Regions from separate parts of the Aliivibrio logei genome, predicted to be linked through region 2. Evidence: predicted binding sites of a transcription regulator. Region 2 holds the regulator's gene; each other region holds the start of a gene.
The links. The regulator PurR, encoded in region 2, represses purine synthesis genes. The targets are predictions, from matches to a motif close to TNANGNAAACGTTTNCNTNA.
Positions count from the first base shown of each region.

Region 1: the regulator PurR is predicted to act here: its motif matches at 1,458-1,477, upstream of glyA (serine hydroxymethyltransferase).
Region 3: the regulator PurR is predicted to act here: its motif matches at 3,404-3,423, upstream of A6E04_RS10000 (NCS2 family permease).

Region 1 is NZ_MAJU01000011.1:186,732-192,750, reverse strand. It holds gene A6E04_RS11420 (ABC transporter ATP-binding protein) at 1-79, shown strand, start outside; gene A6E04_RS11415 (MliC family protein) at 203-529, shown strand; gene A6E04_RS11410 (YitT family protein) at 601-1,209, opposite strand; gene glyA (serine hydroxymethyltransferase) at 1,524-2,774, shown strand; gene A6E04_RS11400 (SslE/AcfD family lipoprotein zinc metalloprotease) at 3,061-6,019, shown strand, end outside.
Region 2 is NZ_MAJU01000029.1:165,756-171,774, reverse strand. It holds gene rluF (23S rRNA pseudouridine(2604) synthase RluF) at 1-315, opposite strand, end outside; gene A6E04_RS18855 (hypothetical protein) at 437-1,849, opposite strand; gene torR (two-component system response regulator TorR) at 2,044-2,742, opposite strand; gene torD (molecular chaperone TorD) at 2,974-3,621, shown strand; gene purR (HTH-type transcriptional repressor PurR) at 3,946-4,947, shown strand; cyclic di-GMP riboswitch class I at 5,111-5,193, shown strand; gene A6E04_RS18835 (TfoX/Sxy family DNA transformation protein) at 5,322-5,909, shown strand; gene A6E04_RS18830 (TVP38/TMEM64 family protein) at 6,003-6,019, shown strand, end outside.
Region 3 is NZ_MAJU01000009.1:193,015-199,033, reverse strand. It holds gene A6E04_RS10020 (M3 family metallopeptidase) at 1-730, opposite strand, end outside; gene A6E04_RS10015 (glutathione S-transferase family protein) at 850-1,461, opposite strand; gene A6E04_RS10010 (type 1 glutamine amidotransferase domain-containing protein) at 1,501-2,190, opposite strand; gene A6E04_RS10005 (LysR family transcriptional regulator) at 2,334-3,254, shown strand; gene A6E04_RS10000 (NCS2 family permease) at 3,502-4,872, shown strand; gene A6E04_RS09995 (arylsulfatase) at 5,076-6,019, shown strand, end outside.

The sequences.
Region 1 (6,019 bases), on a different contig from region 2:
AAGATGCGTTGAGATAGAACCACAAAGACAGTGTATTGATAGTGCTGAGCATGATGTTGCTTGTCACCTATATGAATAACAGATATCAGGGGGGAGTAGTGGCTGTTATTTAACGGATGAGTTGAATAAATATCTATTTTGAACCCTCTTTTTTGAGTTCATTTATTCTATAATCAGTAAAAATAAAACGATTGAGGAAGGTATGAAAAAATTATTCGCTTTGGCTGCTGTGATGACGCTTGCTGGTTGTTCGACGACGATGCCAGATATGGGAACGGCACAACCCGTGCACTATACGTGCGAAGCAGGACGTAATTTTCAAATAACATTTAATGACGATAAAGCGTTGCTGCAATTACCAAAAGAAGATTATGCATTAAAAAGAGCAGTATCAGCATCAGGGATGAAATACATTTCAGATGATGGAATGCCTGATGTGAGTAAGACGATTGTCTTTCATGGGAAGGGGGATTCTGCAATTCTTGAGTTAGGTCGCGTTGTTCTTAAAGAGTGCACCGTAATACAGTAATTGTTGGATCTGAAAATGGCCACGTAGTTGAAATTACATGGCCATTTCATGTCACTTTTTTTATGAGGAAACTACGACCCGTAAGTCACAATATAACGATTTGGTTTGTGATTCATTGCAAGCACAATGTTTAATACGATAGCACCAAGAACGGAAATCAGTAATAACGAAGGCGTAATAAAGAAGAAAGAGGCGCTTAAAATGCAGAAATCAATTGCCATTTGAACCTTGCCCACTGAAATGCCAAATTTCTCTTGAATGAATAAACATAAGACATTAAAGCCACCAAGACTTGAACGGTGTCTGAATAATATCAGCATACCTAACCCCATCAATAAACCGCCAGCAACTGCACAATAAATATCATTAATATGGTCAACTGAAATCATCATATTTAGATGATCGGTCATGATAGAAACGAGTGCACCTGAAATTAAGCTTGTTAGTGCAAACTTCTTACCGAATCGATTCCAAGCTAGCGCATAAAAAGGGAGGTTGCACACAAAGTATAAAACCCCAAAACTGATGTCTGTCATTTGGCTTAACAGCAATGCTAAGCCTGTCGTTCCGCCCGTTAATAAATTAGCAGCTTGCAAAAAGAAGATCCCTTGAGAGACTAAAAATGTCCCTGTTAAAATCGCAATGACATCTTCTTTGTGAGTGTGTTTGATTTTTTCCATAATATCGATACCAACAAAATAATGCAGGCTAGCATAGGGTGAGATGAATTTTATGCAATCTGTTGGCTATAAATATCCGACGTAGTTTGTAGTTAACCCTTTACACAGTGTAAAGCTAAAAATTGACACTTAATGAATATCTTTCATGTTGATAATGAGTAATCCCCAACAAAAATAACAAAGAAAAGTACAATTGAGGCTATCTGATCCAGATCAAATTATGTAGAATAACGACCAGTTAAGGCTAGTGACGTAATCGTTTGCGTCATTGGGCTATTTTTGGGTTTTATATTTATCTGAGTCAGGAGATACAGATGCTTAAGCGTGATATGAACATTGCAGATTACGATGCAGACTTGTTTGCAGCAATCCAGGAAGAGACAGTACGTCAAGAAGAGCATATCGAGCTGATTGCTTCTGAAAACTACACTAGCCCACGAGTGATGGAAGCTCAAGGTTCACAACTAACAAACAAGTATGCTGAAGGTTACCCTGGTAAGCGTTATTACGGTGGCTGTGAGTTCGTTGATAAAGTGGAAACACTGGCTATCAACCGTGCATGTGAATTGTTTGGCGCAGAGTACGCAAACGTACAACCGCATTCAGGTTCTCAAGCGAACAATGCCGTTTACATGGCACTACTAAACGCTGGCGATACCGTGTTAGGTATGAGCCTTGCTCACGGTGGTCACTTAACTCACGGTTCTCCAGTAAACTTCTCTGGTAAGCTTTACAACATCATTCCTTACGGTATTGATGAAGCGGGTCAAATTGACTACGAAGAAATGGAAGCGCTAGCAATAGAACATAAACCTAAGATGATCATCGGTGGTTTCTCTGCTTACTCTCAAGTATGTGATTGGGCGCGTATGCGTGAAATCGCAGACAAAGTTGGTGCTTACTTCTTCGTAGATATGGCTCACGTAGCGGGTCTTATTGCTGCTGGTGTTTATCCTAACCCAGTACCACACGCTCACGTAGTAACAACAACAACGCATAAAACATTGGCTGGTCCTCGTGGTGGTCTTATTCTTTCTAACGAAGGCGAAGATCTTTACAAGAAACTGAACTCAGCAGTATTCCCTGGTGGTCAAGGTGGCCCTCTAATGCACGTTATCGCTGGTAAAGCGGTGGCATTTAAAGAAGCACTAGAACCAGAATTTAAAGAATACCAAGTTCGTGTTGTTGCTAATGCAAAAGCAATGGTTGCAGAGTTTCTTGCTCGTGGTTACAACATCGTTTCAGGCTCTACTGAAAACCACCTGTTCTTGGTTGATTTAATCGACAAAGACATCACTGGTAAAGAAGCCGATGCGGCTCTGGGTTCAGCTAACATTACCGTTAACAAAAACTCAGTACCAAACGATCCACGTAGCCCATTTGTTACTTCTGGTATCCGTGTTGGTTCTCCTTCAATTACTCGTCGTGGTTTCTCTGAAGAAGACGCGAAGAACCTTGCTGGCTGGATGTGTGACATTCTAGACAACATGGGTGATGAGTCTGTTATCGAAGCAACTAAAGCGAAAGTATTAGAAATTTGTAAGCGTCTACCTGTATACGCTTAATTTTTAATTCAGTTTTAAAAATTAAAAAGGCCAGCCTGTTATAGGTTGGCCTTTTTTATTGCCTAAAATTTAATGAACTGTTGAGGGTTGTATTTCTTTATGTGATTAATGTTTAGATGGGAGAAGATAACTACATAACATTCAGTAATTCAATGTAAATATAATTCACATTCATGATTTTGATTCTATTTCTGTATTATTTATAAGATTGAGTGAAAATAAATGTGATATGTTTCGGCCTTAGTGAACTGGACGATTAGTTTCGGCACTTTTAAAAGGTTGAGTCATGAGTAAAAAATTATTATTAGCGTCGTTAATATCGATGCTGCTTGCTGGGTGTAATGACGAGAATATAGATACATCAGGACCGATTCCTGATGTAGGAACTGGCGGTGGTTCGGTGACACCTCCAAAGCCTAATCCTGAACCAACGCCAGAACCGATACCGCCAACGGATATTATTCCTCCGGTGACATACGTTGGTACCTTGATGGCTTCGGGTAAAACCGTTTCCGGTGAAGTCAGCTGTAACGGCGTAGTTTTAGATAAAAATACAAGTACATTTACCGTTAAACAAGGGAATGAATTTAACTGTTCTTTTGGTGCGGTAGAGTTAGGTCGTTTTAAAGCTTCTTTTCCTAAGGTTAAATCAATCGATTTGGTTAATACAATCGTGCCTGCTTCTTTTGATCTTCAAGACAGTAAAGGGGTTAACGTAACGAAAATTCTACAATCCATTTCCACATGTGAGCATCAAGATCGCATTTGTTTAGATGACTTTGATTCTATTGATATTCAAGAGATCTATTCAGATTTGGGCAATAATGACTCTGTAAATGCATTTTTGGAGTCAAAAGAAGAAGAAGCCACTGATGACGTCGGTAAAGCACCTAGTTCTCATGTTGATGCTGAAATAGCGCCAGTTGTCACACCTGGTACAAGTAATGACCTCAATAGTGGGTTTGTATCAGCCAGCGCAGAAGACAGTTACGCTTATAAACCAAGTTCAGCAGCACAGGTGTTAACTAAAAGTAAATTAACAGATGATAATGGTACACCATTAGCTGGGGTTAATTTCTTTTCTACTAATGCTATTGGGATCACGGATGACAATGGTGAATTTGAATACCTGTGGGGTGACAAACTTACCTTTAGTATTAATACTTTTGAATTTGGCAGTGTAACCGGCAATCAAATTAACTATAAAATTACAGATGTCAGCGATAATGAAATTGTAAAATCAAATATTCAGTCATTAATCACACGATATGCAGAAAATAGTAATAATACACTGCTTATATCAAATCGAGTACAAGAGGTTTTCTCTCTTTATCCTAATGTAATCAATGAACTAATTAATCTGAGTTTACCTAGCGGTGGAATGATTGAAGGCACACAGTTCTCGATTCCGAATGAATTTGATGCACAATTTGAACATGGTTTAACTGCCGCTATTGATGCAGAGTTACAACCGCAAGGGCCATCATTTTATTTTTCAGATTATCCACATGTATTTGCTGTCGATAGTGGTACCTATGTTACCGACTCTCTCACTGCAATATTCAAGGGAGTTGGCAGTTTCCATGTATTTAATGACAACGGCAGTTTCTATGGTGCGACAGGTTACACTCGAGGAATGCGCGCATTAAATTTATCTAATCGAGCATTTCCAATAATGATGCCTCGTGCTGATATTAATAAAGACATCCCATTTGGTCAGCAGCAAGCATGGACTCGTGAAGGTCGTCCTTATATTGCGGAATACCCAGGAATAGATAAGATGCCAGCTATCCCTGTTGTATCGAAAGATAATGCAACGTTCGGTTTCCCATTCGTTACCGCCGGTGAAATTGGTGCGGGTAAAGTGGTATTTATGGGTAATAGTATGTACCCAAGCATTATTTCATGCCCTGATAACTATTGGGCTAATGATGCTTTACGTATTGATAGTGTCAAAAAATCATGTACATCGTCATTTGATCTAGCAAATGATCCTCGTAATGATAACGGCAGTATGAAGACCTTTTTCTCTAATTTATTTACATGGTTAAATAATGATAAGACAATTAAAGGCATCAATGTTGCTTCCAATATAGACGTTGCTACTGCTTTACGTTCTGGTACTTCTCATGGAACTGCATATGATTTCTTTGTTAATCCATCTTTTGGTTTCTCACCATCTGTTGAAATGTTAACTAAAGATGGTTTTTCAGGGCATTTATCGGCCTCAGAAACACCGTTGTTGATTCTTCAAGCTTACCCTCCGAAGCCCCAAGGTGATGGCATGAGTCATCGTTTTATTGCTGATTTAGAGAATCCAAACCTGAGTCAAGATGATATTACCGCTTTAATTACGTACATTAATGATGGTGGTAGCGTTCTATTTATGGACGCTATCGATAGAATCACTAACCCTGAACCTATTGGGCGTTTAGCTGACTCTGCAGGTGTATCATTAGGTGGAAGTAACGTAACGCCCACATCGCAAGCATTTTGTGGCTCGTCATATTATTGTCAAGCACCATCCCCAAATCTTCATGTAAAGAGTCAGTATGAAATGGTGGTTCTTGAACGTTTCCAAGATGTGGATGGAAAGCAACCTTATACCGTTACTCAGGATGGTTCGGTCGAATGGATCAAAGATGAAACTAAGATCAAATTTGAAATCCCAACCTATGAAATGATCAAACGTGATGATAAAGCTCAGCCAGTATTAGATAAAAATGGTGCTCCAGTAATGGAAACCAAATTTGCTCGTATTTTTGTTAAAAATGAAGAAGAAAGAGCGGCTGCAATCTCTGAATTACAAACAGCGTTTACAGGCACTCCTTTATGCTCTAATGGTTATGAATATGAGTTTAACTGCATAGAAACTCGTCAAGGTGATGGTATAGAAGTTCGTGGGTCGTACGGACGTGCAGATTTTGATCGCTATCAAATGAGTCAAGACGTTGTAGAAAGTATGGTTAAAGCGGCAAACCTTGGTGATAACTTTAATGCACTAATGGAGCATGAGCTTTATTACCGCACCAAAGGTAAGCAAGGCATTCGTTTATCTTCCGTCGAGTTAAATCAAACTTACGATAATCTTTCTATTTGGATGTGGAATGACAACGCTTATGCTTATGATTCAAACGTTCAAGATGAACTCGGCTTTAAAACTGCGGTAGGTTTTCTTAATTGCTACACGAATAATGCGCATGGCAATGGATTAACGTGTCCTGATGATTTAGCGACTAAGTTAA
Region 2 (6,019 bases):
TCGACCAATAGGGAAAATACGCTGTTCGTGGTTAATATAATCAATAATATTACCTTCGACATGACGTTCGCTTGTACAGGTAATACCGACTGGCTTATTGAATGCAATATAGATACGTTCTTGCTTTGCTTTCAATGGTTTTCCATCAACCAGAACATCATCACCTTCAGCTACTTTTGTACCCATTTCAGGAACGTTGCCATTAATAGTAATTCGCTGCTGATCAATCAATTTATCAGCTTCTCTTCGTGAGCAATAACCCGTATCACTAATGTATTTGTTTAAACGAGTTAGTTTAGGTTCTGGTGATGTCATGGTGTACCTCAAAAAAATGAACAGCCGGAGTGTATCAGAAACTTTAAAAAATAAATAAAAAAAGCGCTCTAGACCGTAGTTTAGAACGCTTAATTATAATGACTAATGATTATTTAACCACTTATTCAGAAACAATCACGCCTTCATTCGTTGTCTCTTCATTTACGGTTTTCACAGCAACAGGGGCTTTAACTGCTGCTTCTTGAGTTTTTGGCTTTGTTACGACAGGAACCACTGCCGCCTCTTCCGTACTTTTCGCCTTCACTTCATCGGCAATAATCGCCGTTTTTTCAGACTCAACAACAGGAAGCTCCGCCTTCTCTTCGGCCACTTTTTCAGTCGCTTGTTCTTTCTCTTTAAACGATGCAATCACATCATTTAGGTTTTTAATTAAATTATCGTTACGCTCTAATTGCTGCGTTAGTACTAACACTTGTTTTTGCACACCAGAACGGTCTTCAGTTTGGTTCTCAATGGTAAGCGCTTGGCTTTTAATTTGTGCACTGAGTTCTTGTATTTTCTTCTCTAACACAACGGTATTATTTGCTTCGTGCATTTGCTGCACCGAATCTAGAATAGACGTTGTTTGAGTTCTTAATGGTTGATCACGGTAATCGCTCCCGTTAATCGCCAGAGATATTGATAATAATTTATTTTCAAACTCTAATACTGGCTGTTCAAATTGACCATTTTTAACCGCCTGCAATAATTTTACTTCAGCCGCCATATTTTTAAGATGATCTAATTGAAAAACAGTACGATTTACAGCACTGCTAATTAGCGCTTCATCGCGGTTATTCGCTTGAACTGCTTTCTGAGTTTTATCTAATTCGGCTTTCGCTTGGCCGTAACTAATAGGCGCGATGGTTTTAAAACCTTTTTGAGAGAGTTGATTAAATTCTTTTTCAAGAGGATAAACATAAATCTTTAACGTTGTATCTATTTCAATCGCTTTTGCATTCGTTAAAAAAGAAGCTTGCTCAGTTTGAGCTTCTGCAATATCGTCTTCAATCACCGTAATAAATAACATTTTATATTGCGAATTTAGAGATGCAAACTCAGCAGGATAATAAGCATTTACATCAATAGAGGTCATGTAATCCATTTGTGATATCGCATCGGAAAGAACAACATCGGCTTGCTCTTTATACCCTTTAAGCTTACCAAGCTCTGCATCTGCTTTCGTTATGTATTCGCTGTATTTAGCGGCATAAGATCCAGAAGAAAACATCGAATATTCTTCATTAATTAATCCTGGTTCTTTTTCTACCTCTAAATAAATCTCTTTAGCATCATCCCATGATTCGGTCATTATGTTGTAAGTTGGCTCAGAGTAGAGTCTAAACTGCTCAACAGAATCAAACGTTGCTTTGTCTAAAGTGTATTGTTTTTGTAATACATCAAATGTTGATACTGATGATACGGCTCTGTTTTTTTCTACAGCTACCGAAGTCTCCGTATTATTCGTACTTTGACAACCAACCACACTAGACAATGCCGTAGCAATTATTGCCATCTTAAAATATTGTTTCATTCTGAACCTATTTTTATTATATGAATAGACAAAGTGCATGTGCACTTTTTTCGAATCCTACTACATAACAACAATTAAATCAGTATTTACAATGAGTTCACGATTAATTATAACGATTGCATTATAGGTATAAAAAAGCCGCTCAAATAAGAGCGGCTTTAACATTATCTTTTTTATCGATGATTAAACTAAAATCAATCACCAGCAAACATGTACCCTTCACCATGAACAGTAACAAATATTTGAGGATTTTTTGGATCCACTTCCATTTTGGCACGCATTCGCCTGATCAAAACGTCAATCGTTCTGTCATTTGGCGCATCAACACGGTGGCTGATCATATTTAAAATACGTTCACGTGATAATACCGTGTTCGGATAAGACGACAAAGCAACTAATAGCTCATATTCGGCTTTCGTTAACTTAACTGGCTCACCATTGTTCGATAAAGCACGACGTTGAATATCAAACGTCCACTCCCCGAAACGAATTAAATTTGATTCATCTAATTCTACGGGTTCATTTGCTAATGACATACGCCAAAATAGATTTTTAACTCGGACTAAAAGCTCACGTAACTCCACAGGTTTTGTTACGTAATCATCCGCACCCATCTCTAAACCTACGATGCGGTCAATACTATCAGTTCGTCCTGTAACTAAAATAATACCAATATTAGACTGGCTGCGTAATTCACGCGCCAATAATAAACCATCCTCTCCTGGTAGGTTTATATCAAGCATAATTAAATCAACTTTTTGTTCAGCCAAAACAGTTCGCATTTCTGCGCCCGTTTCAGCCTCGCTCACTTGATATCCCTCGGCTTCAAAATAGCCTACAAGCTTAGAGCGAGTTACCACTTCGTCTTCAACAACTAAAATGTGATAGCTCATAATTTTCTCTTTTTTTTATGGTTATTAGGATGGTTCTTATTACATTCTATTCATATATTGTAATAATGCCAATTCTCAATTGATATTTCTGTATATTATTTGATTCAGAACAAATCTTGTCGCGTATTAATCTTTGCTAATATCTTTATACACCCTGTTAATGATAGGTGCTATTCCTTTTCACACTTATGCCGTACAATTATTTAGTCAATTTTTTGGAGCTTATTTTACATGAACGAACTAAATGCATTTAATGAACAACGTGCTGAAATTTATTGGTGGTTATCTAGCCTATTTGCACACGAGCTAACTAAAGAGCAATTAGAGCAGTATAACAGTTTTGAGATTCGTACCTTTTTAACGAACCTTTCTGAAACTCCAGAGCTAACCGACTCTATTTCTTCAATTGTAACAAAATTGAATGAATTACAAACACGCGAAGATGCACAGCTTGAACTATCGGCTGACTTCTGTGAAGCGTTCTTAGGCTCTGATAAGAACAGTGCGCTTCCTTATGCTTCAATGTATTTAGATAAATCACGCCTTCTTAATGCGAAACCGGCACAAGATATGCGTGATTTATTAGAAAAATACAACATCACTCAAAAAGCTGAATTCAATGAACCTGCAGATCACATTGCTATTGAGTTAGATTTCTTAGGCAATCTAATTGTCATGACGAATCAGCAAACAACGGAACCAGAATTCGAGCAATTCATGGCCGCACAACTGCAATTTATTAACGAGCAGTTATTATCTTGGGCGCCACGTTTTAACCAACTTTGTTCTGAACGAGATACATTTGGCTTCTATGCTGCCGTTACTCACTTCCTTGTTACGTTCTTAGAATTGGATGTAAAATTCCTAGCGGGCGAATAACAAAAGCATGTACAACTGGTAAGATAAGTTAACAATAGTGTGATATATATCAAAACGACTATTAAAATTTATTAAATCAGCAATTGTTTGCGCTACGCTTTATAGATAAAATGTGAACGCAAACGATAAAATTTGAATATCAATGAAAACCGCATTTATCGCGGTTTTTTTCATTTATACCACCTAGATTATTCTCTAATCTACTATTGGTAATATACTCACAGGGCCTATTTACCTTCCAACAATCTTTATTAAAAAATAAAGAGAGACTTTGACACTATTGTTGGAACATAAATAGCCCCTTAATAAATTAAGGCTTTTAATATGGCTACCATTAAAGACGTTGCGAAACTTGCTTCTGTTTCGACAACCACCGTTTCTCATGTAATTAACAAAACTCGATTTGTTGCAGAAGCAACTCAAAAACGAGTATGGGAAGCCGTTGAAGAACTAAACTATGCACCGAGTGCCGTTGCTCGTAGTTTAAAGTGCAACACAACTCGAACTATCGGCATGCTAGTTACCCAGTCTTTTAATCCATTTTTTGCCGAAATGATGCACGGTGTTGAGAACTACTGTTACAAGCAAGGTTACACATTATTTATGTGTAATACCGAAGGTGATCTAGATAAACAAAAGCACTACCTTCGTATGCTGGCAGAAAAACGTGTCGATGGCTTATTAGTTATGTGTTCTGATCTAAATGAACAGTTATTAGCACAACTTGAAAAAAACACAGAATTACCAATGGTAATCATGGACTGGGGTCCAGATAGCCCTCATACCGACAAAATTATTGATAATTCTGAAGAAGGTGGTTATTTAGCAACAAAACACCTGATTGAAAATGGACACACAAAAATTGGCTGTGTTACCGGTCAGCTTGATAAAGCAACCTGTAAAGAACGAATTCATGGTTTCTACAGAGCTTTATCTGAAGCAAATTTAACGTCAAATCCAGATTGGATATTTGAAGGTGATTTTGAGTGTTCTTCTGCCTCTAAATCTGTTGAAAAAATGCTACAGATGGAAGATAAACCAACTGCATTATTTTGTTTTAACGACATTATGGCATTAGCGGCTATCAGCAAAATTCAACAAACTGGCTTACGTGTACCTGAAGATATCTCAATCATTGGTTACGATAACATTGAACTTTCTGCATATTTCTCTCCACCATTGACGACGATTCACCAACCTAAACGTCGCGTTGGTAAGACCGCCGTTGAAATATTGTTGGAACGAATCAAAGATAAGCACCATGAAAGACGCATTTTTGAAATGCATCCAGAAGTGGTAACTCGGAAAAGTGTCCATAAACTGTAACAATGAGTGATGCATTAATCATAAATATGCAAGTGAAAAAATATTTATTTATTTAAAACTTGAACTGGCATAACAGAAAATCATCCTTATTTTCTGAACCAATGTCACATAACTTACAAGTGGACAACATTTCATTTTATTGATTACTATATCATCTTAACTGTCACGAACAGGGCAAACTGTGCGAAAGCTCAGGACGCAAAGCTTCCGGCCTACGTATTTATATAAGGTAGCGGGGTTGCCGATGGCAGGTATTTATATCTACACATTGTTAATTTTTACTTAGAAATAACAATGTGTGGTTTTGAACTTGCTACTATTTCCTCGGGCTCAGTTGTTTAGTGACATAGACTTACTAACCGAGAATTATTGCAATGGATAAACCAATACTAAAAGATTCACTTCGATTACTTTCCTCTCTAGGGAAAATCACTTCACGCTCCATGTTTGGCGGCTTTGGTGTTTTTATTGATGACACAATGTTTGCACTTGTTGTTCAGGACAGACTGCATTTGCGAGCAAGCGATAACACTATTAATTTATTTAAAGACCAAGGTTTTGAACCTTACGTTTATAAAAAACGTGGTTTCCCCGTGGTAACTAAATATTTTGCTATTTCACCTGAATGTTGGGATGAACCTGATTCAATCCTAATTCAAGCTGTTGTTGCTTTAGATGTTGCTAAAAAAGACAAAGAAAAACAAAAAACAGCAGGTCCCTCTCGAATTAAGGATTTACCCAATCTAAGATTAGCGACAGAGAGAATGCTGAAAAAAGCAGGAATAACGACCGTAAAAGAACTAATGGAGACGGGATCTGTAAACGCTTATAAAGCGATTCAACAGACTCATTCAAGTTCTGTTAGTGACGAATTACTGTGGTCGCTTGAAGGAGCGATTAAAGGTACTCACTGGTCTGTTATCTCTACTGATATTAGAAATGAATTAAGAAAACAACTTTAAATACATTTTCCTACATTTATTTTACATTCGCCCTACTCTTATGTTGTCTTTACCTGTATAAATTAAAGACAACATAAGGCTAGGAAATGAATTATGAATAAAAAATTACT
Region 3 (6,019 bases), on a different contig from region 2:
ACACAAAGTTGTGTGCGAGCAGTGATTCATTTCCTTTGTCTGTGGCAAGTTGGTCTAAGCTGTTTTGATGACAATCGCGTGTGCGTTTTTCAAAGTCATCTAAAATAGTAAACAGTTCATCTGCACTCATTTTTTCTTTTTTTGTTACCGAGTAATCAAAGAAAGTATCAAACCCTTGAGATCGTGCGAATTTATTACGCAGTTTGATTAATTCAATAAATCCATTTTGCAATAACCATTGCTCTAAACCAAGAAACGCGTGGTGAGCAGATTGGCGTGTGGCGGCATTAGCACTGGTGCGAACAATAGAGGCTAACACAGGAAGAGAGCCTTCAACCGTTTCACCTTCTTCGTTTACATACGTCATGGTGTGGTTCTGTTTTTTCTCAAACAAACCCGCTTCAAATTTGATCAGCTCTGTTTTTAACTGTTGAGCTTGTTCTGATTCAATTGCATGAGATTCAAACGTGGCTAACCAGCCTTGTAAACCAATAAGGGTTTGTGTTTTTTCTTGTTCATCAGTAATGCTTTCTGCGTGAGCAAGTTGCGCTCTAATGGCTGAGATTTGTTCAGCATTACTTAAAAATTTTGTCCATGTGGTTTCTGCTTCGGTAGAGCCTTGATGATCATCACTTAACCCCATGTAGGTGTCCCAAAAGAAATTTTCTTTGGTGCGATGAATAGAGAGATAGCGTTGATTAAGCTCATTGAGATAGGTCGTGGCAGTCATTTTCGTCCCTTTAAATACAGCATATACAAAAGATAATTATGACATAGATGATGTGGAAATGAGGAGATTAAAATGAAAAAAGCTCAACCTAATAATCGATTGAGCTTAATAAATGAAGCTTAATATTGTGCTTCTAATTGGTCGGCTTTATTTAGTGCGGGATGCGTCTCTAATTGTTCAGAATAAGCGCTGATATTAGGAAACAAACCAAGCTGTCCGCGCTGCTTTAGAATATCAACAATGAACGACATCATGATATCTGCACCAGATAAAGTATCACCTACAAGGTAGCGTTTATCGGCGAGTGAAGATTCAAAATAGTTAAGCACTTTACTCGTTTCTGCACTGGCATAAGCTGGTAAGAAGTTCATTTCAGCGCCGTCTTTCTCAACAAAGAGGGTCAGTAGTAATGGAAGCATGGCTGAGCTTTCAGCAAAGTGCATCCATTGTGAATATTCTACATAGTCATTACTGCCTGCTTTTGGTGCCAGCTGAGTATTGTACTTATTAATTAAGTATTCAGTAATGGCCCCCGATTCCGCAATAATTAATCCATTATCTTCAATGACAGGGGATTTACCAAGTGGATGAATGTCTTTCAACTCTTGTGGGGTAAGGTGAGTGACTTTATCTCTTTGGTAGCCTTTAATCTGATAATCTACGCCCAACTCTTCTAATAACCAAATAATGCGTTTTGAACGAGATTGATTCAGGTGATGCAGTGTAATCATATTGATACCCTATCTTTTAATCATGGTAATTATTGGATTCTATAGAGCAAGTAACAACTTTTCAGCCGTGCTTTCAGAACTTGCTGGGTTTTGCCCTGTAATGATAAGGCCATCTTGAATAACAAAGGGTGCCCAATCACTGACTTTTTGATAATCACCGCCTTGTTTCTTCAATTCATCTTCTAATAAGAACGGCACAATGTCTGTTAAGGCAACGGCGGCTTCTTCTGTGTTACTGAACCCTGTTACTGCTTTATCTTTTACTATTGATTGACCTGCTGTGTCTTTTGCATTCAATAATACCGCACCGGCGTGACAGACAGCAGCAACGGGTTTATTGCTATTTAATAGCGTTTCAATAAGAGCGATTGAGTTTTTATCATCAACCAGATCCCATAATGGCCCGTGACCACCAGGGTAGAATACAGCATCGTAATCGTCAGCCTTGATATCGCTTAACGTGTGAGTGCTTGCTAACGTCTGTTGTGCTGATTCATCGTTATCAAAACGACGAGTGGCGTCCGTTTGAAAGTTTTCTAATTCACTGTTTGGATCGATAGGCGGTTGTCCACCTAGCGGAGAGGCCAGTGTAATGTCAATTCCGGCATCAAGAAATACGTAATAAGGTGCCGCAAACTCTTCAATCCAAAATCCTGTTTTCTCGCCAGTATTACCAAGGTCAGAATGTGAAGTCAGAACCATCAAAATGCGTTTTTTATGTGTTGTCATTATTCTATTCCTTTAATTATTGGTTGACCCTTGAAGAGATGAATCAAGGCATGGATAAAATATAGAGTGTAAACCTCAGTTAGACAATGCAGATTAATTTGATTACATTGATTCAAAAATTCGACTAATAAGGTGAGATAACAATGAAATTGTCGTTTGAACAACTAAAAAGTATGGTGGTATTCACGCATGTGGTGGATCAGGGCAGCTTTAGTGCGGCAGCAAAACAGTTGGAATTATCACGTACGGTGGTCAGTTATCATATTAAGAAATTAGAAACGAACTTAGGCGTGACGTTAATCAATCGTTCGACGCGAAGTTTGTCACTCACTGATGCGGGAATTGAATTTTACAGCAGTTGTCGGTTGATCTCAGATCAAGCGCAATTTGCGAATCAGAAAATGGAAAACTATAAAAATGAACCTGAAGGGGTATTAAAAATCACGTGTCCTGTGAACATGGGATTGCAGGTCATTGTCCCTGCATTGAACGTGTTTAAAGCGCAGTTTCCCAAGATTGAGTTGGATCTAATTTTGTCTGATGAGGTAATTAATATCATTCAAGAGGGCATTGATTTGGCCATTCGAGGAGCTGCATTGCCTGATTCAGGTTTAAAAGCGCGTAAGCTCTCTTCTTTACCTACTTGCTTATGTGCGTCCCCAAGTTATTTAACTCGCTGTGGTAAACCGCTTACTCCTGCTGAACTAGAGCAGCACAACTGGGTTATGTATAAATTGGGTTCACCAACGCTAGAGGTGACAAAAGGGACAAGATCCTATCGCATTAAAATGAGTGGTGACATCACCACCAATAATGCCGCAGCACGAACCGCTTTTGTTGAGGGCGGACACGGTTTAGGACGAATACCTGTGTATGATGCGATGCCTAAAATAAAAGAAGGCACATTACAAACGGTGTTAGACGAGTATGAACTGGCCGATATTGAGGTGTATGGCGTGTACCCACCCGGGGCAACGGATTCTAAAAAAGTGCGTTTATTGTTGGATTTTTTAATTCAATATTTTGATAGTACCCATCCGAGAAGTTCAATGTTATTGGGGTAATATTGAACACTGAGTTTTAATTAATAAGAATAGTTATAAATATACTAGATTTATTTTTGATTGAATTTCAGGCGTTTTTAGTGTGAAAAGTACATAAATCACTTCGGTTTCATTTACTTAACTATGAATAGTAACTGATTGTAATAGTGTGACGGTAACGATTGCTTATTTATATTTCTCTCAGTTTGTGCAAGAATGCGCCCAGAAAATGACAGCATCTTAACGCTTATTAGTAAGGAATGTTCCCATGTCTCAGGACAATGCACAGAATACAGCACCACAATCAAACGTAGATAAAAAGCTTGATGGTTTCTTTAAGATATCAGAACGCGGTAGTACGGTAAAAACAGAGATGATCGCAGGATTAACGACGTTCTTAGCGATGGTGTATTCGGTTATTGTTGTACCAAGTATGTTAGGTGCCGCAGGATTTGACTCGGGCGCTGTGTTTGTGGCGACGTGTTTGGTTGCTGCATTTGGCTCATTATTGATGGGCTTGTGGGTTAACTTACCAATGGCGATTGGTTGTGCTATCTCTTTAACCGCCTTCACTGCATTTAGCTTGGTATTAGGACAAGGCGTCAGCATTCCTGTTGCACTTGGTGCTATCTTTATTATGGGGGTGTTGTTTACGCTTATTACGGTAACTGGCGTTCGTCAATGGATATTAAGTAATCTGCCTGTTGGGATTGCCCATGGTACTGGTATTGGTATTGGTTTATTCCTTTTATTAATTGCTGCGGATGGCACAGGGCTTATTGTTAAAAATGCACATGCAGGTTTACCTATTATGCTAGGCGATATTACGTCGTTCTCTGTCATGATGTCGGTACTTGGTCTTGCTGCTATTTTTGGTTTAGAGAAAAAACGCGTTCCCGGTGGTATTTTATTAGTGATTGTCGGTATTTCTATTATCGGTTTAATCTTCGATCCAAACGTGATTTATAATGGTTTCTTTGCATTACCAAGTTTGGAAACGGCCGATGGTGGTTCATTGATTGGTTCGATGGACATCATGGGGGCGTTAACGCCTGCGATTCTTCCTGTTGTTATTGCTCTAGTTATGACGGCGGTATTTGATGCAACAGGGACTATCCGAGCACTGGCAGGTCAAGCGAACTTATTGGATGAAAACGGACAAATCATTAATGGTGGCAAAGCACTAACGGCGGATTCTGCAAGTTCAATTGTTGCAGCGGTTGTTGGTGGAGCACCTGCTGCTGTTTATATTGAATCGGCTGCGGGTACGGCTGCGGGTGGTAAAACAGGTTTAACGGCTGCGGTTGTGGGCGTGTTGTTCTTAGCAATGATTTTCTTATCACCAGTCAGTTACTTGGTTCCTGTTTATGCAACGGCTCCGGCATTAATGTACGTAGGTTTATTAATGCTGAGTAATGTGTCTAAATTGGATTTTGACGATTCTGTTGATGCATTATCTGGCCTTGTTTGTGCCGTGTTTATTATTCTGTCTGCAAACATCGTAACTGGCATCATGATTGGCTTTACTACTCTGGTTGTTGGACGCATTTTTGCTGGTGAGTTTAAGAAACTAAACGTAGGTATTGTGTCAATCACGATCGCTTTGATTGTGTTTTATGTCGGTGGTTGGGCTATTTAACGCTTAATATAACAAACGATGATGATTGAAAAACGGATGCTTAATCGCATCCGTTTTTTTATGCGTGTAATAAAAACAGTAGTATTAAATTGGTTTATTTTTTAAGCGTGTCCTATCTTTTAGGTCAAAGACTTGTACCAGAGCAAAGCACTTTCAAGAGTGATTAATGGTAACAATGAAGTAATTAAAGATAAGGAATCATTATGAATAGGATGTTCAAGAAATTGTCGGTGACCGCTGCACTTTCATTTTCATTAGTAGCGAATGCCGCGCAAGAAAAGCCCAATATATTTGTTATTTTTACCGATGATATCGGTATCTCAAACCTCAGTGCTTATCACAATGGCGTAATGAGCAGTGACACACCAAACATTGACAGTATTGCTGAGAAAGGAATGCTACTCACCGACTATTACGCTCAACCGTCTTGTACCGCTGGTCGCTCTGCCTTTTTGACAGGACAATTACCCGTAAGAACAGGGATGCACTCCGTTGGTTTACCCGGCGGTCCTGTAGGCTTAAATCAAGACACGCCAACACTTCCTGAAGTATTAAAAACCCTTGGTTATACAACAGGTCAATTTGGTAAAAACCATCTTGGGGATAGAGATGAATTTCTACCAACCATGCATGGTTTTGATGAGTATTGGGGATGGTTATATCACCTCAACGCGATGGAATACACCGAAGATCCAGATTGGCCAAAAGACGAAGCGTTTCAGAAGTTTGCCCCACGAAACGTAATTCACTCGACTTCAGATGGTAAAGGCAATCAAACCATTAAAGACGATGGGCGATTATCAATCGAGCGAATGAGAACGTTAGATGATGAAGTAAATAAACATACCATTAACTTCATCGAAAAAGCCGTAAAAAATGATCAACCTTTCTTTACTTGGTATTGCCCATCGAGAGGCCATGTATGGACTCATCTTTCGCCTAAATACGAAAAAATGTTAGGTCAAAACGGATGGGGGTTACAAGAAGTCGTTGTGAAAGACTTAGATGATCATGTTGGAGAGGTGCTGGCTAAGATTGAAGAATTAGGTATTTTAGATAACACCATTATTATTTTTACTGCCGATAATGGCCCTGAAATTATGACATGGCCAGACGGTGGCATGACGCCTTTCCACGGTGAGAAAGG